DNA from 3 places in the Nicoliella spurrieriana genome. Region 2 is predicted to be linked to each of the others. Evidence: riboswitches for the same ligand, from Rfam matches in the RefSeq annotation. Region 2 holds a riboswitch; each other region holds the start of a gene.
The links. Region 2 has a riboswitch for thiamine pyrophosphate ahead of thiW (energy coupling factor transporter S component ThiW). Riboswitches for the same ligand answer to the same signal wherever they lie in the genome.
Positions count from the first base shown of each region.

Region 1 (5,287 bases), on a different replicon from region 2:
AGCGCATTAAGTCGCGTTGATCACTAAATTCGTATGGGTCATTGATCGTAACCGTGATGATTCGGTGCTTCCCAGGTAGTTGGCCGGTCCCGACAAAGCATAGTCCAGCAGCAGGGGTATATCCGGTCTTTAGCCCATCGACGTATAATTTAGGATCATAGAACGTCCGCCCCTTCAATAAATTATTATAATTATAGAGGTTTTGTCCAGCTACCTTAGCCGTGCCCAGCTTCGCATCATTGACTACCTGTGGATAATAGGTCAAGAGGTGTTGGGCAATTACAGCAAGCGCCTTGGCACTTACCATGTTCCCGGCAGTAGCCCCGCCGGTATACTTATAGCCATAGTGAACTAAATCGTTATTTTCTAAGCCGGATGCGGAGTTAAAGGTCGCATTCAGGTCCCATGCTTGGGCCTGTTTATTCATCATATCAATAAAATTGCCGTTCGAACCAGCGACCCATTGGCCCAGTGCAATCGCAGCATTGTTTGATGATTCAATTAGCGTTGCCCGGTACAATTGCCTTACGGTGTATTTCCGGCCGGCAACGAACTTAAAGCCCCCACCGATATTATTGTTATAACTCATCGAACGGAGTCCGGCATTTGAGGTATCAACGACTTGGTTCCAGCCGTTCGTCTCCTGGGCCTTTCTGACCACTAGGTAGAGGGTCATCAACTTCGCTATCGATGCCACCTTCATTTTTTTATTCGCATTCTTAGCGTAAATTACCTGCCCGTTAGTCGCATCGATTGCCATTGCAGCGGCGGCATGCTTCATTTTATAATTACCAGGAACAATGTTGTTCGTGGTAATCCCGGAAGCCCCATCATCATAATCGTAATTATAATTGTATGCGGCACTGGCACTAAACGTCTGGGGGGATACCGTTCCAAAGAACGAATTCACGGCTGGCGCCAACCCCACTCCAGCGGTGGTGGTCATTACAATCACCAGTTTCGTCAGATTCTTTTTTAAATTCATTTTATCAACCCTTCTTTTTATTACGGAAATCATAGTATTAACTTAACATCTTAGCAAATGATTAACAATTCATTTATGGCAAATGTAAACTAAGTGTTATCTAAGCATTTCGTTTGTAACATTTGACCTTGCATTTCATTTTAGATTACGTTACACTAATCAAGTTAAATAGATATAGAGATGTTTGGGGTGCTATTCGGCTGAGATAATACCCATTGAACCTGATCCAGTTAGTACTGGTGGAGGAAAACGTTTTCATTGATCAATGGTGTACATATCTAGGGGGACCCTCGTTTTGAGGGCCCCTTTTTCTATCTATTTAACCATGATCATTTATCTATTTTATTTGAAAGGAAGGATTTTCCATGTCCAAAAAATGGAGTCTTAGAAACATTATTTTAATTGCATTAATTGCCATCGTGTGTGGGGTCATCTTCTGGTTGACCAGTTTTATCTATAACGCCCTCACCTTAATTTTAACCCCAATCGGGTTAGCACCGGCCGCCAATGATATTTCATTGGGACTTTGGATCGTTGCTGGACCGCTTGCCGGGGCCATCTTTAAGATGCCCGGGGTCGCAATCTTCTCAGAAGTGGCCGGGGCAGTCGTTGAAATGTTCCTCGGTGACCAATGGGGCGTCATGAACGTGGTTTCCGGATTAATTCAAGGGGCCGGGGCCGAATTAGGGTTTGCCGTGACCGGCTACAAAAAGTACGGCCACTTCCAATTGTTCTTAGGGAGTCTGTTTACCACCATCATCACGTTTATCTGGGATTGGTTCAGAAACGGTTACAATGCCTATGGCATCGGGATGGTCATTATCTTGTTCATCATTCGCTTCATTTCGGTCTGGGTCTTCAGTGACCCCGTTTCAATGGCCATCACCAAGTTGTTGAAGCGTAGCCACGCAATTACAGCATAATCATCAAATGACTAAATAGGGATAAAGCACTTATGGAGCCTTGCTGATAAGTGCTTTATTTTTAACTAATAGAGAGGAAGTTATTAATGGCAGCCGTTACCGTCAGTCATTTTACGTTCACCTACCAAAATAGTGCCCACCCCGTCTTAGCCGACGTCAACCTAACCTTTACGGATGCGCACATCAGCCTGATTGCCGGACCGTCTGGAACCGGTAAGTCAACCCTTTTAAAATCAATTGCGGGACTCTATCCTGAATTTGCCAATGGTGAGTACACCGGTACGATTAAGATCGGTCCGAAGCCATTAGCTGAGATTCAGCCGACCGCTTTAAGTGGCGTCGTTTCAATGATGTTTCAAAATCCGAACCAACAATTTACGATGACCACCGTCAACGACGAACTCCAATTTGCTCTCGAAAACCGGCAAGTCGATCCGGAAGTAATCCCAGAACGGATTGATGCCGCCCTTCAATTTGTTAACATTCAAAAATTAAAGCACCGACACCTTAACGCGCTCTCCGGTGGTGAAAAACAAAAGGTGGCCCTTGCCATCATCATCGCAATGGATTCGGATGTCATCTTGTTGGATGAACCGTTCGCCAGCTTGGACCGCACTTCACGAGCCGATCTATTGCACCAGTTAGTCCGGTTACGCGACCAACGGGGCAAAACGATTATTTTAGTTGATCATGACCTGTCCGGGTACCAAGACGTCGTTGATGACTTCTTTTACTTAGAAGCCCACCAGTACCAAATTCAAAAGTTAACTAATGCCCAGGTCGAGCAACTATTGGTCCCGTTCGATCATGCTGATTTAAAGGCGGTCAAATTAGCACTGCCGACCCCAAATGAGCAGGCTGCATTGAACTTAACCGACTGTGAAATAAAGCAGGGGCAAGCCACGTTACTAAGGGCCCCTCAATTTCAATTTTACGCCCATCGGGTGACCCTGATTACCGGTGAGAACGGGATTGGAAAGTCAACGCTGTTCAAAGCAATGACCCGCTTATTTAAATACCAGGGATTAATTGCATACCACGGTCAAGATATTCAAAAGCTCCGTAAGAAAAAGTACCTTGCCAACGTTGCCCTCGTTTTTCAAGATGCTGAAATGCAATTTATTGACATTACGATGGAAGAAGAGCTCGCCCTATCGGTTAAAAACGCAAGTAACCATCATTACACGCAAGATGATATCAACGCAATGCTAACGGCCTTACACCTTGACGGGCACGAACAACAGGTGGTCTACACGCTTAGCGAGGGGCAAAAAAAGAAGCTCCAAATTATTGAAATGTTGATCATGGGGACCGATGTCTTATTAATGGACGAACCGTTCAAGGGCCTCGATATCAATTCATTAGCAGTCATCGTCCAAATGTTACAAACGGCTAGCCAACGCTTTCACCAGACCATCATCATTATCAGTCATCAGTTGAGCGGCTTAGAAACCCTATTTGACTACCACGTTGAATTTAAAAATCAACAACTAACGTATCGGGGGGCCCTACTATGAACCCAGCAATCAAATTATTAATGACCATTATCATTGGGATCGAAATTTCATTCGTCCAAAACATTCCAGTCAACCTGTGCATCATCGCGGTCTGTCTTACTTATTTATTACTCAAACGGGTCGCATTCAAATCATTACTGTACCTGTTTTTATACCCCATCATTCCAGCCACCGGACTGTTGGTCTCACAGGTCTTCTATGGAACCCAGGGCCCAGAAATTGGGTGGGTCCTTTTTACCCGGTTATTTACCTATATCTGGTTGGGAGCCACATTTACCATGACTACCAACATCAAGGACCTGGCATTCACCCTCGAACAAAATTTTAAATTACCATCCAAATTTGCATACGGGGTCTTGACGGCGTTCAACCTGGTCCCACGGATTATCATCGAGGTCCAAACGATTCGCCATGCCGCCTTAATGCGGGGGGTCACAATGCAATTGTGGTCGCCTAAGTTATATTTCAAGGCCATCTTAGCAGCCATCAACTGGTCAAGTGACCTCTCTCAGGCCATGATTTCACACGGCTTTGTTGAGGACGCCCCGCGGACCCACGTGGTCAAAACGGCCGTCAAATGGACCGATTTTGCAAGTTGCGCCCTTTGGTTAATTTTGGTGCAGGTCCCGATCTTTATATTCTGAAATCAGGCATGGACCTTTTAATTCAGGCCTGGTTATAATATAATTAAGTTAATCAACCACTTCAGGAGGCAGATTATGACTAATGGAATTAGTACCATTTCAAAGGAAATTATTGATTTCCAAAAGGACACGGCTTGGCCAGATACCCAGTTAGCTTTCAATCTCCACATTAGCGTTGAACGGCTTCACGACATCAAGTCGATGGAAAAGCAACCCACCAACGAAGAAAAAGAGTTAATTGAAAACTTCATTGAAAACAATCAAGATAATTTTACTAAGTAAAAAACCAGCCATTGGGCTGGTTTTTTTATTAATGATTTTGATTTTTAGCAAAGTTCAGTCCATCATCGACCAAAAAGGCCTCGAGATAGCCAAATGCTAACTCACCGATATCATTGAACGCCACCGCTTGTTTAGCATCTAATTCGGTATAGTCAAGATCAACGGGTTGGAAATGGACTTGCTTGGTAATCGGAGTCATATCGACCGGATACCCTAATTGCCCCTCGGCATTCCGGGAAGCAATCCGCACTAATTGATGGAGGTTAATGGCCTGTTCCAATAACGCATCTAATACGTCCGCGCCCATATCAAATTCACGTTCATCATTTAAGACCGGCTCTAAGAACGTATCCGCCTGCCGGTTCTCTTGATTAAAGCGCTTAATCAACCGCAGGTAATCGGAATCGATAAACAAGCGTGCGACCATGGTGTTTCTCATCAACACGTAGCCACCAAACTGCCCACTCATCGTGACCAGGTTAAAGATGACGTACTCGTAATTATAATTGACGACGTAGCCAATGTAGTAATACCCATTATTCGCAGCCGATTCAATTTCGAATAACCGGTGGGTGGCCTTAGAATCGGCAAACAGGTCCAAAATGTGCGGATCATCGCCAGCTACTTCGACCTGGTCGACGGAATCACCAAACAATAACTGCCGATTCTTGGTCAGCATTGTTAGTTCCTTCCCCAGAAATTCAATCGTCGTAATTTCGGCAATTTGAATCGTAGTTTTGTGGTGACTACTAAAATCAGTCTTATCCACCGTTATTAATTCAACCGCTTCGCTACTGACGACCTGATTTACAAGTCCCTTGTAACTCTGTGGCACTCCATGGGGTTGTTCAACGGTCACCATGACCATCTGCCCCTCTACGTAGGAACGGCCCAAAATTTCCAAGCGAATGTTTGCCAATTTGTTAATCGGCATCA
Region 1 is NZ_CP093361.1:906,888-912,174, reverse strand. It holds gene MOO44_RS05030 (serine hydrolase) at 1-985, opposite strand, end outside; TPP riboswitch at 1,161-1,250, shown strand; gene MOO44_RS05025 (ECF transporter S component) at 1,351-1,908, shown strand; gene MOO44_RS05020 (ABC transporter ATP-binding protein) at 1,995-3,425, shown strand; gene MOO44_RS05015 (energy-coupling factor transporter transmembrane component T family protein) at 3,422-4,069, shown strand; gene MOO44_RS05010 (LBP_cg2779 family protein) at 4,145-4,351, shown strand; gene MOO44_RS05005 (hypothetical protein) at 4,380-5,287, opposite strand, start outside.
Region 1: linked by a shared signal. The riboswitch ahead of MOO44_RS05025 (ECF transporter S component) and the one ahead of thiW (energy coupling factor transporter S component ThiW) in region 2 are both predicted to bind thiamine pyrophosphate.

Region 2 (5,287 bases):
TAATTGCAGCCACATAGTTATCGATGGTCAATGATCCAGATAATGACCCCTTAGCGATGCTATTAGTTGGTAAAAAGCTGGTCCAAAGACCAAATAAAAATGGTCCCATTACGATTAACGCTAAAATAATTAATCCGCCATATTGCAGAATGCTGCTCACATTTATTTTTGATTTACTAGTGACCTGTGTATTTTTTGCAATGTCCATTAGTAATTCACCCGCTTTTCCAAAACTTTAAATTGAATGATGGTCATAATCGCAATAATAATCGTTAAAATGATGGATTCAGTACTAGCTTGACTATAGTTCCCATTTAAAAACGCATCTTGATAAATTCGATAAACTAATAAATTAGTGGCGTTGTTCGGACCTCCAGCAGTCATTAAATCAATGAGCCCAAAACTCTTGAAGGCCCCAATCAAAGTAACAATGCCGACAAAAAATAATGATGGTGAAATCATGGGAATCGTAATTTTAAACAATTGATACGGCTTGGATGCCCCCTCAATATTAGCTGCATCATATAGTGATTGAGGAACTGCTTGCAGCGCCCCAAATAACACTAAAAAGGTAAAGCCCAGGTTCATCCAAACCGTTGAAACAATCACGGTAATCATTGCTAAGTGGGGATCAGTCATCCAATTTAACTGTGGTAAATGCAATAATCCAGCCATTTGATTCAATAATCCACTAGTTGGATTGAAAACAAATAGGAAGAAAATGGCTGAAACGGACACCGAAACCCCCATCGTTGAGGAAAAGATGGTTCTAAAGAACTGAATGCCCCTTAATTTTTGGTTGGCAAAAACCGCTAATGCTAACCCCATCACGATTGTTAATACCATCACTCCAATCACGTAAACAAATGTGGATGCCAGACTTGATAAAAATGATCCTGATTTCAAAATTGAAATATAGTTATTCAGGCCCACAAAAACAGTGGTTTGCCCAAAATTATTAGTAAGAAAGAAACTCATATACAGGGTCTTTAACATCGGATAAAACACAAACACACTTAACAATAAAAGGGATGGTCCCAAAAATAAAATGGCATATAGGGTATCACTGTGGCGCTTTGATTTACCATGCGCATCCTCGGTGGTTAACACCTTAGAATCGTTTAATTGATTTTCCTCAAATGACTTAAGCATTTACAAGGGCCCCCTTATTCACGCTAACTAGACTACGGTCATCAGAATCGAAAATAAAGTATTCATCTGCACCTTCAATTTGAATAAATTGTTGCGGTCGGATATCCACCTGACCGTTTAACACAACTCTAATTTCTTGTTGATTGTTCAAAATAGCTTCGACCATTGTCCGATCACCTAATTGAGAAACGTTAACTACTTGAGCATTTCCATTATTAACATCACTTTTGATTTGGACTTGATTAGGGCGCACCCCAATTTTATAATTATGTCCATCAATCAACGAGCTATCGGTTTCCATAATGAAATCATCATTTACTTTTAACCGCCCATTTTCAAACACCGCACTAATTAAATTAATTTGTGGAGTGCCAAAAAAAGATGCCACAAATTCATTTCTTGGATGTTGGTAAACCCCCAATGGAGTATCAATTTGTTGAACATGGTGATTGTTTAAAACCATTACATGATCTGCCATTGTCATTGCTTCTACTTGATCATGGGTAACATAAATAACAGTTAACCCTAGTTTACGTTGTAACTCCTTAAGCTCAATTCTCATCTTAGCCCTTAGTTGAGCATCCAGATTGGATAATGGTTCATCCATTAAACAAATTTTTGATTCATTAGCAATTGCTCTTGCTAAGGCCACCCGTTGTCTTTGACCACCAGATAGATCCTTTGGCTTTCGATCCTTATAATCAGTTAAATTCACTAAGGCCAGTGCCCTTGTTACCCGCTCTTTAATCATTTCCTTAGGTTGTTTACGGGCTTTAAGGCCAAATGCAACGTTATCAAATACCGATAAAAATGGATATAATGCATAACTTTGAAATACCATTGATAATTTACGTTCCTGTGGCGCTAAATCATTTGCCACATTTTCGTTTAAGTATAGTTTCCCTGAAGTAATTGGGATAATTCCAGCAATCATTCTAAGGAGGGTACTCTTCCCACAACCAGATGGCCCGACAATTGCAAAAAATTCATTATCCTCAATGTGGGCTGAAACATTCTCTAATACCGGGGTATCGGAACCTTCATATTTTTTAACCAAATGCTTTAATTGAATTGACAATCTTCTCACCTATCCTTATGGAATTAGAATTATTAGTCGCAAACTTTTCTTAACAATTTAAAGAATATCATTTGAATTTATTAAACCTGTAAAGCAAACGTATTTTTTATGTAAAAATAATTCCTTAAAAAGCCCATTTTAAAGCGATTATGTAAATTTAATGTAAATTGAAATGCATCTATATAAAAAATGCTTTGCATTAGCAAAGCATTTTAGGTATCACTATTTAGTTAAAAAGTAGCGCTGGGCCCGTTTGAACTGATCAACTTGGGTTAACTTTAGTAATAGCAAATAAGCAATCACCGAACCAATAATAGCGCCTCCGAAGAAGCGTGGTGTAAAAACAAACCAAAATAGCTGACTATGCGTTCCGGTATATAAAACCATTACCGGATAGGATGCTAATGAACCAATTAACCCGGTTCCAATAATCTCACCAATGATTGGCATCCACACCACGCTTTTTAACCGATACAATATTCCAGCAAGCAATGCACCGAATACCGCACCGGTAAACGCTAATGGGGGGATCCCTAATAATAACATTCGCATTAAAGCACAAACGATTGCCATCACTACCGCATACGTGGGACCCATCAAAACCGCCGCAATTACGTTCATCACACTAGACATTGGGGCCATCCCCTCAATTCTAAAAATTGGTGATAATAAAAAATCTAGCGCAATCATAATTGCTAATATGACCACTCTTTGTACTTGTCCTTGCCTTCCCATTTTAAAACCTCCAGTTACTATTAACGTAATAATAATGGGGGGCATAAACTAAAAAATCTCCATCTAAAAAGACAGAGATTTAAAATGTTGATTTTAAAATTAATCCCTACCGCCAGCATTACCTGGATCAGGTTAGTGGGTATCATCTCAGCCATTCAGCACCCCATTAATATTAGATTTAATTTTCAATGCTATTTAATGATAACTGAACGGATAAGAATAGTCAAAATAGAATTATCTCACAACATGATATTCGATTTGTCTTAACACCTCAGTCATGTCATCTGGATGATTAACGAAATCATAGCGATTCCCATTAATTTTCATCTTTGGACTTTCACGATAGCTGTTATACCAACTTTGATACGCCCGCTGCAATCGTTTATAGTAATCTAGGCGCTTGGGATTATGATCGACCTGTTCAAACGCCCTTCCCCGTGCTTTAATGTGTTCCAATTGATGGTCAATATCAATGTCAATAAACACCAGTAAATCAGGTTTCTTTTTATAACTATCTTTGGGTCTTTCTTGCATCATGTTATTTAAAAGGCTCTCATAAACCTTTCGTTCGGTCTTATTAATATTGCCCAATTGATAGTTAACGTTAGTAAAGACCGCATCCTCATAAATAGATCGATCTAAAACGTTATTCGGATGCGCCTGTGCTTTTTGAATCAACTCCAAGCGTTTATTCAAAAGATAAATTTGCAGTAAAAAGCAATATTGTTTAGGATTCTGGTAGAATTTTGGCAAAATGGGGTTGCTATCCACCGGCTCCAAAATTGCATTCGTTCCCAAATGTTCTGCTAACTTTGTCGCTAGTAACGTTTTACCAGCGCCAATTGTTCCAGCCATCGTAATCATTTTACATCCCTCCCCATTCTAAAAATTAATGAAAAGAACCATTCAAAAAGCGTTTATCATTATCCGAAAATTGTCTAAAGTCAATCGGCAGCTGACAATTATGATTTAAGGCTTTTAAAATTAACCCCAGGTTCATTAAATCATAATCGTCAATTTCATGAAGTGGCACTAACCTCGTTAAAGTTAGCTTTCGACTAATCTCAATATAAAAATTGTAACAATGATCATAAACATCATTAACCACAATTAATCGATAACGCGTATTTGGAATGCGCTTAAACCAAGGGGTTAAGCGTTTAAAAATTAAGTTTGCATGCTGTGTTACTTCCTGTGCATCCATATGCTAATCAAATCACAGTCCCTTTAACCATTATTTTAAGTAATTAACGGCAATATCGAAGTATAGTTTTATAAATCGATAGTAAGAATCCAAATCAATCCATTCATTGGCCTGGTGAGCGGTATTATTACCAGGTCCCAGAACTACTAATTCTAAATTAGGATTCGCCTTTTTGTATTGTGATCCATCAGTTCCCATTGAAATTTGCATTAATGGTAAATCCAATGGTTCATGTAAATCATGCATCGCTTGTTTGCGAGCTACATTTACAATTGTAGAATTGGCCCCGCTTTTCACCGGATCACCACTAAATTCAACCGTTAGCTTTAATTGAAATCCTGGCTTTTGATTAAACTGAGCAATCAAATGCTTTAGCTGATCCACGATATTATCATTCGGTAATTGTGGAATCGTTCTAACCATTACCTCCTGGTAAGCATAATCAGGAATACTATTCACCTGTTTACCACCTACGAAGATATCAGGGGTATAAATCGTTGGTCCTAATTCTGGGTCGGTTTCAGTAAAGCCATTAAATAATTGGTGCTCAGCTACCCGATATTCAAACAACTTATCAATTGCACTAATTCCGAGCTTGGGGGTAGAACTATGCGCAGCCCGTCCAAACGCCTCGATCTTATAGATCAACGCTCCCTTATGTGCGTTTACAATAAAATGTTGATTTTTTAAATCAGAATTTGCAGCTGTCGTTACATTCTCAGCATCCGTATTATTGCCACCACTATTAAAATATGCATTAATATCCTTGGTTTGGACCCCGGTTGGTTCACCCACAATCATTGAATCTAAATCATCCACAAATCCACGGCTACTTAATAAATGGGCACCTCCCTGGGTCAGTTCCTCTGAAATCGTTGCGATGAACCGTAACGTCCCGTTTAGCTTCAGATTGGATTCAGCAAGCTCGATTATTGCAATCACTTGAGCTGCTAACCCACTTTTCATGTCAGTTGCCCCACGACCGTAAAGATTACCATCCTTAACGGTGGCGTAAAAGGGTGGTGTTTGCCAGTCATCATTGTTCCCCTGATGAACCGTATCTTCATGCCCAGCAAATGCTAATTTAGGATGGGCGCCATTGCCAATTTCAGCAATTA
Region 2 is NZ_CP093360.1:17,532-22,818, forward strand. It holds gene MOO44_RS00095 (carbohydrate ABC transporter permease) at 1-208, opposite strand, end outside; gene MOO44_RS00100 (carbohydrate ABC transporter permease) at 208-1,152, opposite strand; gene MOO44_RS00105 (ABC transporter ATP-binding protein) at 1,145-2,230, opposite strand; gene thiW (energy coupling factor transporter S component ThiW) at 2,453-2,965, opposite strand; TPP riboswitch at 3,052-3,141, opposite strand; gene MOO44_RS00115 (deoxynucleoside kinase) at 3,200-3,829, opposite strand; gene MOO44_RS00120 (acetyl-CoA carboxylase) at 3,855-4,169, opposite strand; gene MOO44_RS00125 (M20/M25/M40 family metallo-hydrolase) at 4,200-5,287, opposite strand, start outside.

Region 3 (5,287 bases), on a different replicon from region 2:
CTTGACACATCAGCATGCTTCAGCAGCCCAGCAATACTATGCTAATTTCAATCAAAATTCAGTGGCAAATCCGCCCGAGTTACAATCGGGAAACGGGTTAACGCCCACGAATCAACCGGCCACGACGGTGGGCAGCATCCCACCGACCGTGGTCTATAACGGCAAGTTCAATCAGACCCAATACCAGATGGACCAGCAAAACCCCAGTCACAGCTACACCGATCAACAGGGGACGACGACCTTTAATACCGACTACTACCTCCCGAACGGCTTCCACGTTGATTCGCGGGAGTACGGCAATTACCAAAGCAGTGCCCAGATCGGTGATAATATGTATTTTGTTGAATCATTAGGCGACAAGGTCAAGCAGGGGGCGATTGCGAAGTACAATACGACCGACTTGACGAACCTAGGGGTCCTGGGTGGCAACGGTGACGGGCGTGATTTAATTTGGAAGGCATATACATATACCTCCCCATACACGGCCTATGGGCAAGCCAACTTAAAGCTGGCTGCTAACTACCAATCGGTGTTAAACGATGCGCAAAACAGCGATAATGACTCGCAAAATGCGGTCCAGAATGCAAGTGCGCAGGTGGCTAGTGACCAACAGGATAATCAGGCGTACCAAGCCGCGTTGCAAAAGATTACGAATGCTGCTGACCAATATGCTGCTAAGGTCCAATCAGCATTGGTCAAGCAACGCCTGTTCAATGCGAAGATTACGAAGCGGCTCGCGGCTAGTAACTACGTGGCCTACTTTAACCAGGTCACGGCTACGAGCCTGAAAACCGCCAATCAAGTCACTACCAAGCGCAAGCAGGTGGTCAAACGCTTGCGGAAGGCTAAGCCGGCCCAACGCAAGGCGCTTATGAAGCAGTTAAAGCAACTGACGGGGCGCCAAACACAGCTAAGGGCGACCGTTAAGGCGGCCAAGGTGGCGTTAAAGCAGTTCAATCAGGGGATCGGGAAACGGTATTTGACTGCGACCCAGAACGTGAACGACTCGAACCAGTTGGTCAACCAGGACCAATTAGACGTGCAAACGGCTGAGCAGAACGTGACCCATAACGTGCAGTCGCTAGAGGCCGAACACGCCCAGTATTTGAAATACATGGCAATCGTAGATGCGGCGCAGGTGAGTCCGTTGTTAAATATCGGCCACGGTCAGACGTTGTCGTATAATCCGGTCACGCAGAACCTCTATTTGGTCCAAGACGATACGCTGGCCAATCTGCCGGCGGGCGGGACGAATACGATTACCGAAATCAATCCGACCACGTTGCAGCCGATTAAGCAGTTCAACTTCCCGTTGATCAATGGAAATGCAAATTACAGCATTAATACGCTGACCTTTGATACGGCCGGGAACGCCTACTTTGGCCGCAAGGAGTCGGTCGTTGAAGCCGGGCAGAAGAGTTTTTCGACCTACCAGATCTACAAGGGGACGCTGAATGAAACCACCGGGGCGGCCAATTTTAGCGCCGTACCGCAAAACATTAACTGGGGTGGGTATAGTAACCAAAACCTTGATTATGATGCATATAACAACCGGATGTACATTGTTTCTGATAATATCATCACCTCGGTCCCATTAGACAAGCTGGTGGCGGGGACGCTCCAGCCAAGTGACGTGCACTACATGTCGTTTGGGATTAACCGTGAATTTGAGGACCTGTCGTTTGATGCGCAGGGGTACGGGTACCTACTGACGCTGTGGAGTCCGGAAGTGATGAAGTCACAGGCGCCGTTGGATTAAATGAATAAAAGCGTGGTTAATTTTACATTGACCACGTTTTTATTTTGGAATGAAAAATCAAGGGGGGCTTTTAGGTTGGCTACTTACTATGCTATACTCAGGTTACTTAATTAACTGCAAGGGGAGCCGTTTGGCTGAGAGTAGGTCCGTCCTTAACCCTTATGAACCTGATCTGGTTAGTACCAGCGTAGGAATGCAGCGACTTTGATTTTAAATGGAAACTTTTTCAATTTGCGGTGGTGAATTGGGTTCTCAGTTTAATTAAGCCAAATTGCTTAATTTAAGGAGAGATGTTTTCATGGAAAATGATCAAGCAACCACTGATTTGTCCACCAATGACTTAAAATGGGGACAAACATTTCTTGCTAGTATTCAACATATTTTTGTTTCAAACGTGTGGTTAGACCCGATTTTTGTTGCGTCCACTGCGGGGCTATCACTAACACTATCCACTAACTTAGTGAATGCAATTTTTATTGCATCTGGGTTGGTGACCATTATTCAAGCGACCAAATTAGTACGACTTCCAATCGTTCAGGGGCCCTCTGCAGCTTTTGATGCATTGATGATCAATGCGGGAAAGACGGGGACCCTGCCAGCTGCAGGCGGATCGATTTTACTGAGTGCTATTTTGGCGTTTTTTTTAGCAATTACGGGATTATTGGGGAAGCTGACCAAGTGGTTAACGCCCGCAATTACCGGGACCATTATTTTTCTTGTGGGGATTTCACTAGCCAGCTTCACGTTAGAAGAATTTTTGGGCGGGAATCCGACTGCTGCAAGCTTTGCTGCCCCTAAGACACTGTTAGTAGCGATTGTCACCGCTGCCATTGTGGTGGGGCTCTCCATCTTTGGCCGGGGCTTTTGGCACCGCTATTCATTCTTGATTGCGCTTGTGGTGGGGGATGGATTGGCCTTTGCGACTGGGATGATCGACCTCTCGGGACTGGCGCATAAGCCCCTCTTTGGGTTCCCACAATTATTGCCGTACGGAATGTTACGGTTCAACTGGACGTTATTTATTACCTTCTTCATTGCCTATTGTGTGGCAATCATCGAAGCCATTGGGGTGTATGAGGCCTCGGCGGATGTGACCAAGACTAAAATTGACCAAAAGCGAATTGAAAAGGGGATTGCTGGTGAAGCAGCGGGTTCGATTCTTTCTTCAATGATCGGTGGGTTCCCAACAACGGCCTTTGCTCAAAACCTTGGGGTAATGAAGCTGACCGGGATTCATTCACGCAAGCCAATCCTATTGGCTGGGAGCTTGTTATTAGTGTTCGGCTTTATTCCTAAATTAGGGGCCTTTCTATCACTAACCCCGGCACCAGTAATTGGTGGAATGTTCTTACCAGCCGCAGCAACGCTGATCACGACTGGCTTTGCGATTTTAAAACGGGCTGAGAGTAACGATACGAATAATTTGATCATTGGGTTATCGATTATGTTGGCAATCGGCATCCCTGCCTATGCGACTAATTATTCGGGGGCACTGAGACCACTATTAACGAATAACATTTTGCTTGGGGCAATTGCTTCCGTATTACTACACATTTTGTTAGTGGCAGTGCCTAAAGCGTTTCAACGGCGGGAGGTCAATCATGAATCAAATTAAAAATGATGTCTTAACATTTATTCAACAGCATCCAGCAATTGGGACTCCTAATGACGACCAAGACTTTAATCAGCTTGCGTTAAAAATTTTTAAATATCAGTTTGAGCATAACTTACCATTTAAAAGCTATGCGAAGCACCAGCGCAAAACACCGCTGTTGGTACATGACTGGACTCAAATTCCGTTGATGCCGATTCGGGGGTATAAATACCTGTCGTTATCCGCTACTCCGATTACTCCTGATGAGCCGGTATTTATGTCCAGTGGGACCACGGATCCGACCCACCGGAGCCGGAATTATCATCCGACGTTTGAGACCTGGGATGCCTCGATGAAGGGGCCGTTCAAGCAATTTGTGATGCCCGATCGAGACCGGATGCGCATCATCGGATTATTTCCGGGGGCAGATGTGAATCCACACTCCTCGCTGTCAAGATACGTTAGTAAGGCACTGGCGTTCTTTGGTGATGATCAGAGCCACATTTACGTTAATGAGCACGCCATGGACTTTTCCAGCATCGTCGGCGCCTTGCAAACAGCGATTAAGCAGAACGAGCCGGTAATGTTATTGGGGGCTAGTTTCTCGTACGTGCACCTATTGGACTACCTAAGGCAACACGACCTGCACTTTCAGTTGCCCGCTGCGAGTCGCATCTTTGATACCGGGGGCTTTAAGGGCCAATCCCGGGAATTGGGCTTGAATGACTTATTACAACAGCTTAGTGCAACGTTTGGGGTCGCACGGGACCACCATATTAATATGTATGGGATGACCGAGGTTTGTTCGCAGTGTTACGACCGCAATCTTTTTGATATGGCTCACCATCAGCCCGTTCATGATACTAAGTTGGCTCCCGCCTGGGTCCGGATTCGGATTCTAGACCCAGACACCTTGGCGCCAGTTCAGGCTGGACAAACGGGCTTAATTGCCTACTATGACCTGACTAATTGGAATTCATGTGTGGGGATTTTAACTGAAGATCTGGGGGTGCAATCTGCTGCTGGGTTTAAATTACTGGGGCGGATTAAGGGGGCCGAGGCCAAGGGCTGTTCAATTGCGATTGATCAACTATTGACTGCGACTAACGCCAGGGGGCAAAAGTAATGCCAGCAACCATTAAAATCATCCCGCTTGATATCTTTAAATTACCGGATTCAATTAGCGTTCAATCATTTCGGTATCAATCAGTCACGGTGGGGACCACGGTGTATTCACTCCGGTATCCGGTAATCGATGCGGATGCGATTGCCCACACCGCCCGCTTAATTGAAGCCCACCAACAAAGCGATTTAGCCAAACGCACCGTTGCTGAAATCATTGACGTGATCGACCGCGCCATTCAGCTCTGGACGCAGCCCCAATATCCACAGCGTTGCCTAGCAATGCAGTTGATTCCAGTATTGACTGGGTATAATGCTGAAACAGTTGCATTAGAAATGAAGCGCTTTGTGCGGGTCTTTCGGAAGAAGGAACTCCTGCGGTTCGTGGATACGGAGCTAGACCAGCCCGGGATTTTGGATCAATTTCATCCACAGAAAATTGGAAGTAGCACCAAGGCGTTTGGCCCGAACGGGATTTTCCACGTTTTCTCAGGGAATATTCCGGGGTTGCAAATTTGGCCGCTAGTGATGGGGATGCTAGTTAAGTCAGCGAACCTAGGGAAGACGTCATTAGCTGAACCGCTCTTCCCAATTTTATTCATGCAATCCATTGCAGCAATCGATCAGCGCCTCGCGGATTGCGTTGCAATTATGCCATGGCAGGGGGGAACGACTGCATTAGAACGAGCCGCAATTGACAATACCGATGCCACGATTGTTTATGGCTCCAATCGAGCTGTTGAGGGCATCCGGAAGCTGGTTCCGACTGAAAAACGCTTTCTCCACTATGGATATAAGATTAGCTTTGCAAT
Region 3 is NZ_CP093361.1:809,088-814,374, forward strand. It holds gene MOO44_RS04630 (hypothetical protein) at 1-1,759, shown strand, start outside; TPP riboswitch at 1,869-1,970, shown strand; gene MOO44_RS04635 (uracil-xanthine permease family protein) at 2,058-3,374, shown strand; gene MOO44_RS04640 (LuxE/PaaK family acyltransferase) at 3,361-4,479, shown strand; gene MOO44_RS04645 (acyl-CoA reductase) at 4,479-5,287, shown strand, end outside.
Region 3: linked by a shared signal. The riboswitch ahead of MOO44_RS04635 (uracil-xanthine permease family protein) and the one ahead of thiW (energy coupling factor transporter S component ThiW) in region 2 are both predicted to bind thiamine pyrophosphate.